Regions from separate parts of the Allorhizobium sp. GW101-3B10 genome, predicted to be linked through region 2. Evidence: riboswitches for the same ligand, from Rfam matches in the RefSeq annotation. Region 2 holds a riboswitch; each other region holds the start of a gene.

Region 1 (3,272 bases), 510 kb from region 2:
TCCTTGATCTTGTGCATCGGCACGTGGCCGGGGCCTTCGATCATCACCTGGCAATCCTTCGCCCAGGCGATCTGCGTGAGTTCACCGAGCGTTTCCAGCTCGGCGAACTGCGCGGCATCATTGGCATCGGCGATCGAACCCGGCCGCAACCCGTCGCCGAGCGAGAAGGAGACGTCATAGGCGCGGGCTATGTCGCAGATCTCCTCGAAATGCTCGTAGAGGAAGCTCTCCTTGTGGTGATGCAGGCACCACTTGGCCATGATCGAGCCGCCGCGGCTGACGATGCCGGTCACGCGATTGACGGTGAGCGGAATATAGTGGAGCCGCACGCCGGCATGGATGGTGAAATAGTCGACACCCTGTTCGGCCTGCTCGATCAGCGTGTCGCGATAGACCTCCCAGGTCAGGTCCTCGGCAATGCCGCCGACCTTTTCGAGCGCCTGGTAGAGCGGCACGGTGCCGATCGGCACGGGGGCGTTGCGGATGATCCAGTCGCGGATATTGTGGATGTTGCGGCCGGTCGAGAGATCCATGACGGTATCGGCGCCCCAGCGGATGGCCCAGACCATCTTGTCGACCTCCTCCTCCATCGACGAGGTGACGGCGGAATTGCCGATATTGGCATTGATCTTCACCAGGAAATTGCGGCCGATGATCATCGGCTCCAGTTCCGGATGGTTGATGTTGGCGGGAATGATCGCCCGGCCGGCGGCGATTTCCTGGCGGACGAATTCCGGCGTGACATAGTCGGGGATATGGGCGCCAAAGCTCTCGCCGTCGCGCTGCAGCGCCTGTTCCGGCATGCGGCGGCCGATGTTTTCGCGGATGGCAACGAATTCCATTTCCGGCGTGATGATGCCGGCGCGCGCATAGGCAAGCTGGGTGACGGCCTTGCCGCCGGCCGCGCGGCAGGGACGGTTGCGGACCGGGAATTCCGGCGTGAGCCGGTCGCCGCTGGCAAAGCCGTTGTCCTCCGGCTTCACGTGGCGGCCGTCATAGGCCTCCACGTCGCCACGGGCGGCGAGCCAGCTCTCGCGCATGCGGGGAAGGCCGCGCTCGATGCCGATCCTCTCCGCGGTTTCGGTATAGGGGCCGGAGCTGTCATAGACCATGACCGGTGGTTCGCCGGAGGTCGGGTGAAGCGCGATCTCGCGCATCGGCACGCGGATCTCGGGGTGCAGCACGCCGGGCATGTAGACCTTTCCGGAGGCGGGCAGCGGTCCGGTGGTGATGAGGGTCTGCGGATTTTTCGGGGCAATGTTCATTGTGAGGCTCCAAGTTTGCGGTTGGAGACCCAGTCATGTCAGCCGGAAAGATGGAAAGACGCCGACACGGTCCTCCCGTATCGAGAGATTCCGCGTGTGTGAGCGCTCGCACCGTCCCTACGCCAGTATGAACTGGATCAGGTTCAACGGGTCACTGCGCTGCTTGAAAGGAGGCTTTTGCCACCAAACACGCCAGCAGACTCTCAGCCCCTTGTCGGGACCCCCCTGGTGAATGCGAAAAGAGTAGGCGCTCACCGGCGAAGCTGTCAAGACGCAAACAGATGAGGAAGGATATGCCGCGCCCGTTGGATAAGGATCCGGGGTCGGGTCATTCTGATTAGTGATAGGGCGGAATGGCGCTACACGCAGTATAGAAGGGTCGGCTCCGGGCGACGGGTCGAGCTCTCCATCGAAGCCTTACCGGCCGGGGCTGATGTTGCCGGTGCTTGCTGTCTACCGGGTTGGTGCTCCACCAGGACCTGCAGGTTGCTGGACGATCTGTCGGAACAGACAATGCACGGAAGAAGATCAGTCTTTGATGATTGACAGGTTGACGGCCCTTCGGTGCGCTCTCGACGCATAACTTCATCAAGATCTGACATCACGACAGAAGACGGAAGCCGCACAAGCGGCCTCCGTGCATGCCGACCCGAGATCGGATTGCCAACTCAGCATTTAGGGAAAGCGCTTCGTGAAGCAGCAGCGTCGACGACAGGGGTGAAACTGACACAACACGGTCGATCGGTTCATTGCTTGACAGCACTGGCCAGCAGATCGACAAAAGCCGTGACCTTTGGTGGCCGAAACCGGGCGGCCGGATAGACCGTGTATATGCCGCCCGATGGCAGATTCCACTCAGGCAATACGGGAATCAGGCTGCCGCCTGACATCTCTCCAACCACCAGAAAGTCTGGCAAGACTGACATCCCACCTCCATGCCTTACAGCCTCCATCACCGCCGGCGTGGTGTTGATCGCAATGTCCGACTTGAATTGAACGGTGCGAATTTCCCGATCCTCATTCGTGAACGTCCACTCCAGGGGCTCCCGTAGCGCGTTGTTGGCCACGAATGGCAATGCGGAGAGTTCCGTAGGATCTCGCAACAGCGCTATCTGTTCCGCGAACTGAGGAGGTCCAACCAAAAGCTGCCGGAACGAGCCGATGCGGCGGGCCTGCAGGCTCGAATCTGCCAGCCAGCCAACGCGAATGGCAAGATCCATGTTGTCGGCGATGAGATCGACCGACTTGTCGCTGAGGCTGAGTTCAACCCTGCAATCCGGGTAGCGAGACGTGAAGGCGGTGATGATCGGAACCACGACCGAGGTGCCATAGTCGTAGGGTGCCGTGATCCTGAGAAGACCCTTTGGATCGGTCCTGGCCTCAGCCAACTCGTCGAACGCGTCTTCGGCTTCGCGCAGGATGGACACGCAATGGGCATGAAACATGCGCCCCGCTTCTGTTGGCTGCAGCCGTCGCGTGGTGCGCATCAGCAACGTGGTGCCGACCTCCTGTTCCAGCCTGGCAACCTGTTGGCTGACGACCGCTTTGGTAATGCCGAGATACTCGGCCGCCCTGGTAAACGAACCCGCGTCGACGACGGCGGCAAAGTAGGCGAGACGATTGAGGTTCGTCGCTTCCTGCATGGATGGGCTCCCGTTTGATTGTAAGTCTTTAGCATACATTCTGTCATTTTTGTCGATCTTTTCGTTTCAATCTGACTGTGCCATCTATGCTCCACAAGGAGAAAGACATGAGCGACAAGGTTCACATCACCTATCTTTTCGATCCCCTCTGCGGTTGGTGCTACGGCGCTTCCGGCATCATGAAGCAGTTGTCTTCGCGACCGGAGATTGAGGTCGAACTCGCACCAACGGGTTTGTTTGCCGGTCGCGGCGCCAGACTAATGGATGCGCAGTTTTCAGCCTTTGCCTGGTCAAACGACCTGCGCATTGCAGCGCTCACGGGCCAGACTTTCACAGAGGACTATCGGGCTCGGGTTCTTGGCAA
Region 2 (3,272 bases):
ACCCCGACCAGAACCGAGACCAGCGCCGCTGAAAATCCGATGACGAGACTGGTCGCGGCAGCGTCGAGCACCGCCCTGTCGGCGACAAGTCCCGCCAGGTTCGACCGGAGGCCGGCGAACACGACCTGTCCCAGCGGCAGGCCGAGGAAGAGCGCGCAAGCGAGGATCACCACGCCGTCGCGGAAGCGGGCAAGCGGCCTGCGCCCGTCGAAACGCTGCGCCACCGCGCCGAGCGTCGTGCCGGGATCGGCAGGCGCGGGGAAGAGCGCCATGGCCCCGAGGATCACCGCCGTCACGGCGATCTGCAGGAAGGCCAGCGCCACGGCCCGGGCCGGGTCGAAGTCCAGCCGCAAGGCCTGGTAGATGGCGACCTCGATGGTCGTGGCCGCCGGCCCGCCGCCGAGCACCAGGACGAGGGTGAAGCTGGTGGCGCACAGCATGAAGATCAGGCCGGCAATGCCGGGAATGACGCACCACAGCACCGGCCATTCGATGAAGCGGAAGACCGACAGCCGGCCCATGCCGAGGCTCGCGCCGGAGCGCCAGTATTCGGAGGGAACGCGCTCAATGCTCGCGAGCATCAGCCGCGCGGCGAGCGGCAGGTTGAAGAACACATGGGCGATCAGGATGCCCGAAAGCCCGTATATGCTGAAGCGTTCGCTCAATCCCAGCGCCGCCAGCATGTCGTTGACCACGCCCTGCCGTCCCCAGATGCCGACGATGCCGAGCGCGCCGATCAGCACCGGCAGGCCCATCGGCACGGCCATCAACCGGATCAGCCATTGGCGGCCGAAAAAGCGCGGCTGGCGGGCGAGCGCACGGGCCACCGGGATTGCGGCGGCGACCGAAATCAGCGTCGAAAACGCCGCCTGCAGGAGAGTGAACCACAAGACCCGGCGCACGACCGGATCACTGATGATCGTCGCAGCCGACGTCTCGCCGCCGACCGAAAGCAGCGAGGCGACCGCCGTCGCGACGAAACCGGCGATCAACGCCAGCACGAAAAGGCCGCCGGCGATCGCCGGCAGCCTCTCGTCCATCCGTGATCGCCGCAGAACCGCCATGCTCAGTTGAGCGTCATGGCGGAAAGCCACTCGTCGATCCAGGCCTTGCGATGCGTCGCCACCTCTTCCGGCGTCATCAGGAAGGTCTTTTCCGGCGAGACCAGCTTGCCGAAGGCCTCCGGCAGCGGTTCGGAGGTCGCGGCCGCCGGCATCATCCAGTTGTTCGTCGGGATGGTATCCTGGAAGCCGGGCGTGATCATGAAGGACAGGAACTGCCGCGCCAGGTCCTTCTGCGGCGCGCCCTTGAGCAGGCCCGCCACCTCGATCTGGATGTAATGCCCCTCGGAAAACGCCGCCGCCTGGTAGCGCTCGGTGTTCTCGGCCACCATGTGATAGGCCGGCGAGGTGGTGTAGGACAGCACCATCGGCGCCTCGCCCTTGGTGAAGAGGCCGTAAGCCTCCGACCAGCCCGGAGTGACGGTCAGCACGCGGCCCTTGAGCTTGGCCCAGGCCTCGTCCGCCTCGTCGCCATAGACCGACTTGACCCAGAGCAGCAGGCCGAGGCCCGGCGTCGAGGTCCGCGGATCCTCGATGACGATCTTGTCCTTGGGATCGCCCTCGACCAGGTCCTTCAGGCTCTTCGGCGGCGTCTTCATCGCCTCGGTGTCGTAGATCACCGCGAAGTGGCCGTAGTCATAGGGCACGAAGGCGTCGTCGGCAAAACCGCCGGGCACCTTGACCGCCGAGACGTCGATGCCGTGCGGTTCGAACAGCCCGGTCTGCTTGGCTTCCGCCACCAGGTTGGTGTCGAGGCCCAGCACCAGATCCGCCTTGGTGCCCGCGCCCTCGAGCTTCAGCCGGGTGAGCAGCGCCACGCCGTCGGCCACGCCGACGAAATCGACGGTGCAGTCGCAGGTCTTCTCGAAGGCTTCCTTGACCTTCGGCCCCGGACCCCATTCGGAGATGAAGCTCTCATAGGTATAGACGGTCAGCGTCTTGTCGGCGGCAACGGCCACAGAAGCGGTAAGCGCCAGCATGGCGAGCGCGGCAAGGCCGCGGCGAAGATGGAGATGTCGATGGGTCGGCATGAAGGGCCCTTCCTTTGCATGTTGAAAATTTGGGATAGGGCGTCTTCTGATGACACGCGTCTAATCCCTCCGCCGGTGTTAGCCGGATCAGGTTCCGCGGGTTGGCTGCAAAGCCTCTCAGCCGTCGATCCGTTTCCGGACTAAAGGCACCCCGTTAGAGCAGGAAGACACATAGCGTGGAGGCGGTCGCCTGGCAAGCGGCGGACAGGGAGGGGAGGTGCTGGGCGCGCCCGGCCTGTCATCATGCCGCAAACGCTTTGCCAATACATTCCCGCTAGACTGAAAGCCCGGCCCGCCGGATTCTAGCAGCCTCGCATGGACAAGCGTGGCAGGCATGGTATCTGGTATGTCCGATACGGCGAGACAAAGACTGCATGTTCAATACGGTATCCGATACCCCTATGCCCGCGCCTGAGAACGCTCCGCCGGTCGAACTCGGTTTCCGGCGGCAACTCGCCATCGCCAGTGCCTCCTTCTGGGCATCGCCGGTGCGCAACCGCATCCTGCTGCTCGCCACGGCCTTGCTGGCAATCATCCTGCTCACCGCCTATGGCCAGATCCTGCTCAACCGCTGGAACGCGCCCTTCTACAACTCGCTCGAGCGTCGCGATCTCGATGCCTTCGTCGTCGAGCTCGGCAATTTCGGCAAGATCGCCGGCTTCCTGCTGCTCCTGAACGTCACCCAGACCTGGCTCAACCAGATGACGGCGCTCTACATGCGCGAAGGCCTGGCCCGCAACGTCGTCGACGAATGGCTGACCGACCGCCGGGCCTATCGCCTGATGATGACGAGCCCGCTCGGCGTCAATCCCGACCAGCGCCTGCACGAAGACGCCCGCAAGCTGGCCGAGATGACCACGTCGCTGTCGATCGGCCTGCTGCAGGCCACCATCCTTCTGGTCAGCTTCATCGGCGTGCTTTGGCAGCTTTCGAGCGGCTTCGTCTTCCACTTCCGGGACTACAGCTTCTCGATCCCCGGCTACATGGTCTGGGGTGCCGTCGCCTATGCCGGTATCGCCTCGCTGTTCAGCCAGGTCGTCGGCTGGAAACTCACGCGCCTCAATGCCGAGCGCTACGCCAACGAGGCCGAGCTGCGCTTCTCGCTGATGCGCGCCAACGAAAATCTCGAGGCGATCGCTCTGGCCGGCGGCGAGGAGACCGAGCGCCGCCACATCCATGA
Region 3 (3,272 bases), 660 kb from region 2:
CACCGGCGACGGCTTCGGCGATCGCGGCATTGGCAATCATGCCAATCTTCACCGCATCCACACGCACATCGGCAAATATCATGCGGATCTGCTCGGTGACGAAGTCCGGCGGCGCGACGTGGACGGCGGAAACGCCTTGCGTGTTCTGGACCGTCAGCGCGGTGAGCGCCGCCATGCCGTAGACGCCCCGGGCGGAGAAAGCCTTAAGGTCGGCCTGGATGCCGGCGCCGCCCGAAGGGTCGGAGCCGGCGATGGAGAGGACATTGCGGATCATGATCGGGCCTTTCGGATGGCTTCAGAGAGTTGACCTGAGGCAACCTGCGGATCCGGCTGTCCGCAGATCGCGGAAACGACGGCGAGACCCCGGGCGCCCGACTTGAGAACTTCCTCGACATGGCAGGTCTTCAGGCCGCCGATGGCGACGGCAGGCAGCGACGTCGCCGCAATCAACCGGGCAAGCCCGTCCAAACCGACCGGCGGCTTGTGACCGGGTTTGGTTTGAGTGGCAAAGACGGGGCCGGCACCGACATAGTCGACGACGGCCGGATCGACCGCAGCGGCCAGCGCCTCCGTCTCGACCGACAGTCCAAGGATCATGTCCGGCCCGATCAGGCGACGCGCCGTCAGCGCATCCCTGTCGTCCTGGCCGACATGCAGGCCATCCGCGCCGATGGCGATCGCCGCCTCTACATCGTCGTTGACGATCAGCGGCACACCGGTTCCGGCCAGAGCCTCCTTCAGTGCCCGGCCGGTTCTTATCATCTGCCTGGGCGAGGCATCCTTGTCGCGTAGTTGCACCATGGTCACTCCGCCGGCGACGGCCAGCCGCGCGGTTTCGACCATGCCGAGCGGCCGGCAAAGATCCGGATCGAGTACGAGATAGAGGGAGAGGTCGAAGCGCTTCACAGCCGCACCACCCGGGCGCGGTTGTCGAGCACGGCACCGTCGACCTCGGCCAAGAGGTCGAGGAAGCGCACCGCGAAACTGCCCGGCCCTTGCGCCTCCTTGCCGGCCTGCTCGCCGGCGACGGCGAAATGGGCAAGAGCGGCCACCGTGGAGTCAAAGGGATCGTCCGGGCGGATCGCGGCAAAGGCGCCGACGAGGCAGGTGAGCGAGCAGCCCAGCGCCGTCACTTTCGGCATCAGCGGCGAGCCGCCTTCGATCCTGGCCGCCCTTCGGCCATCGGTGACGAAATCGGTCACGCCTGTGACGGCGACGATGCAGCGCTGCGTTCCCGCCAGGCGCCCTGCAGCCTCCTCCGCCTGCTCGACCGGATCGCGGCTGTCGACGCCCTTTGCGCTGCTCACGCCACCGGCAAGGGCGATGATCTCCGAGGCATTGCCGCGCACGATGGTCGGTCCCAATGCGAGGAGTTCGGCCGTCGCCTTGCGGCGAAAGGCGGTGGCGAAATGGGCGACGGGATCGAGCACCCAGGGACGACGGGCCGCCACGGCGCCACCGATCGCCGCCTTCATGCCGGCCACCCAGGCCGGCGAGAGCGTGCCGATATTGACGGTGAGCGCGCCCGCGAAGCCGGCAAATTCGCCGGCCTCTTCTTCCGCATGCACCATGGCGGGCGAGGCCCCGGCCGCCAGCAGGACATTGGCCGCGACGTTCATCGCCACGTAATTGGTGATGCACTGGACGAGCGGCGCATTGCTACGCATTTCCGTCAGCAGGATTCCGGGTGTTTCGGTCTTCGTCATCTTGCCCCTTTCGGGCGGGGCAAGTGCAGGGGGCGGACGGCGCGCGAACGGCGAAAGGCCCCGAGCGACTCCCTCCGCCAGCATTATCTGGTTCAGGTTCTAAGGGTACTTCTCAGCCCGCCTTGCGACGAACGCCCCTGTCTCTCAATGGACCTGTTATAGACATCGCCAGAGCGGCTGTCACCTGCCTCGCCGGCGCATGACAGCAACACCCGCATAGCGCGAATTCTGAGCCGCCAATCTCGCCAGAGGCCAAGGTGTGCGCTATGGTGGAACCATCCCAGATAGAGGCGCGCCGGGACCTTGCGGCGCTGCAACGAGGAGGCGAATGGCATGGATCATCGTTTCGTCGGACTGCCGAAGGATGCGCGGGGAAAGACCGCGAAAACCTATCTCTACGCCGCCGACCGCCGGACCCGGAAACGCCAGGTTCTGTGGGGCGACTGGCTGCAGGTCACCTCGGAACAGCCGGACGGCTGGCTGGAAGTCCTCTGGGGTCCGACGGGCACGACGCCCGAGACGCTCTACATCCGCAAGGACCATACGACCGACGAGCGGCCGCTGGAAATCGTCTTTCTCGACGTCGGACAGGGCGACGGTGCGGTGCTGATCGCGCCGGAGGAAAATCTCGGCGAGGCGGTTGTCGTCATCGACGCCGGCGTCTCGGAGCACATGTACGAATTCCTGCTGCAGCGCTTCCGCTCCTACAACACCAGCTTCAAGTTCCGCGCCGCGATCATCACCCATCCGGACATCGACCACTATGGCGGCTTCGAGCCGATCTTCAACTGGCCGAATTTCGGCTTCGAAACGGTCTATCAAAATGGCCTGGTCGAGCGGGTCGGCGGAGGCACCTTCGACAAGCTGGGCGGCAAGGTGAAGAATGCCGCGACGGGCATCAACTATGTCGGCGACCTGGCAATGTCGCGGGCCGACATCGAGCGGCATTTCGGTGCCGTCGGGGCGAATGAGAGGCAGGCCTTTGCCCAGACGATGAAGCATGCGCTCGACAACCCCAATATCGGCGACTTCGCCATGCTGTCGGCCCGCCACGGCAAGCGGGAGGACGGACGCGGCTGGCTGCCCGGCTTTGCGCCGTCTAATCAGCGGGGCTTCAGCATCGAGGTGCTCGGACCGGTGCCCGAACCGGATGCGGCGGGAAAGGACCGCCTGCGCGTGCTCGGCGACTACGGCGAGACGAAGAACGGCCATTCCGTCATCCTGCGCCTGCACTATGGCGACTTCAAAATCCTGTTCGGCGGCGACCTCAACGAGAAGGCGGAAAAATACCTGCTCTGCCACTACGGCGGCGAGGCCAAGTTCCCGAAGATCGGCACGCCGGCCTATGCGGCGATGATCGCGAAAGCGTCGACCCGGCTGCGCTCGGACCTGATGAAGGTCTGCCATCACGGATCGGAGAAGGTGACGGATGCCTTTCTCGACGCGGTCAACCCGGCCGCCTTCGTCATCTCGTCGGGTGACGAGGAGGGCCATATCCATCCGCGGCCGGACCTGCTCGGACGGCTCGGCAAACGCGGCCGCGGCGACGCGCCGGTCATTCTCTCG

What was found. Region 2 has a riboswitch for thiamine pyrophosphate ahead of thiB (thiamine ABC transporter substrate binding subunit). Riboswitches for the same ligand answer to the same signal wherever they lie in the genome.
Region 1: another riboswitch for thiamine pyrophosphate. It lies ahead of thiC (phosphomethylpyrimidine synthase ThiC); the one in region 2 lies ahead of thiB (thiamine ABC transporter substrate binding subunit).
Region 3: another riboswitch for thiamine pyrophosphate. It lies ahead of thiM (hydroxyethylthiazole kinase); the one in region 2 lies ahead of thiB (thiamine ABC transporter substrate binding subunit).

What each region holds. Positions count from the first base shown of each region.
Region 1 covers NZ_JBWKZR010000001.1:4,698,353-4,701,624, forward strand. The annotation lists gene thiC (phosphomethylpyrimidine synthase ThiC) at 1-1,265, opposite strand, end outside; TPP riboswitch at 1,362-1,502, opposite strand; gene AC07Y0_RS22990 (LysR family transcriptional regulator) at 2,012-2,908, opposite strand; gene AC07Y0_RS22995 (DsbA family protein) at 3,016-3,272, shown strand, end outside.
Region 2 covers NZ_JBWKZR010000001.1:4,190,811-4,194,082, reverse strand. The annotation lists gene thiP (thiamine/thiamine pyrophosphate ABC transporter permease) at 1-1,040, opposite strand, end outside; gene thiB (thiamine ABC transporter substrate binding subunit) at 1,067-2,041, opposite strand; TPP riboswitch at 2,140-2,256, opposite strand; gene AC07Y0_RS20625 (ABC transporter ATP-binding protein/permease) at 2,467-3,272, shown strand, end outside.
Region 3 covers NZ_JBWKZR010000001.1:3,527,796-3,531,067, forward strand. The annotation lists gene thiD (bifunctional hydroxymethylpyrimidine kinase/phosphomethylpyrimidine kinase) at 1-274, opposite strand, end outside; gene thiE (thiamine phosphate synthase) at 271-906, opposite strand; gene thiM (hydroxyethylthiazole kinase) at 903-1,706, opposite strand; TPP riboswitch at 1,759-1,855, opposite strand; gene AC07Y0_RS17540 (ComEC/Rec2 family competence protein) at 2,040-3,272, shown strand, end outside.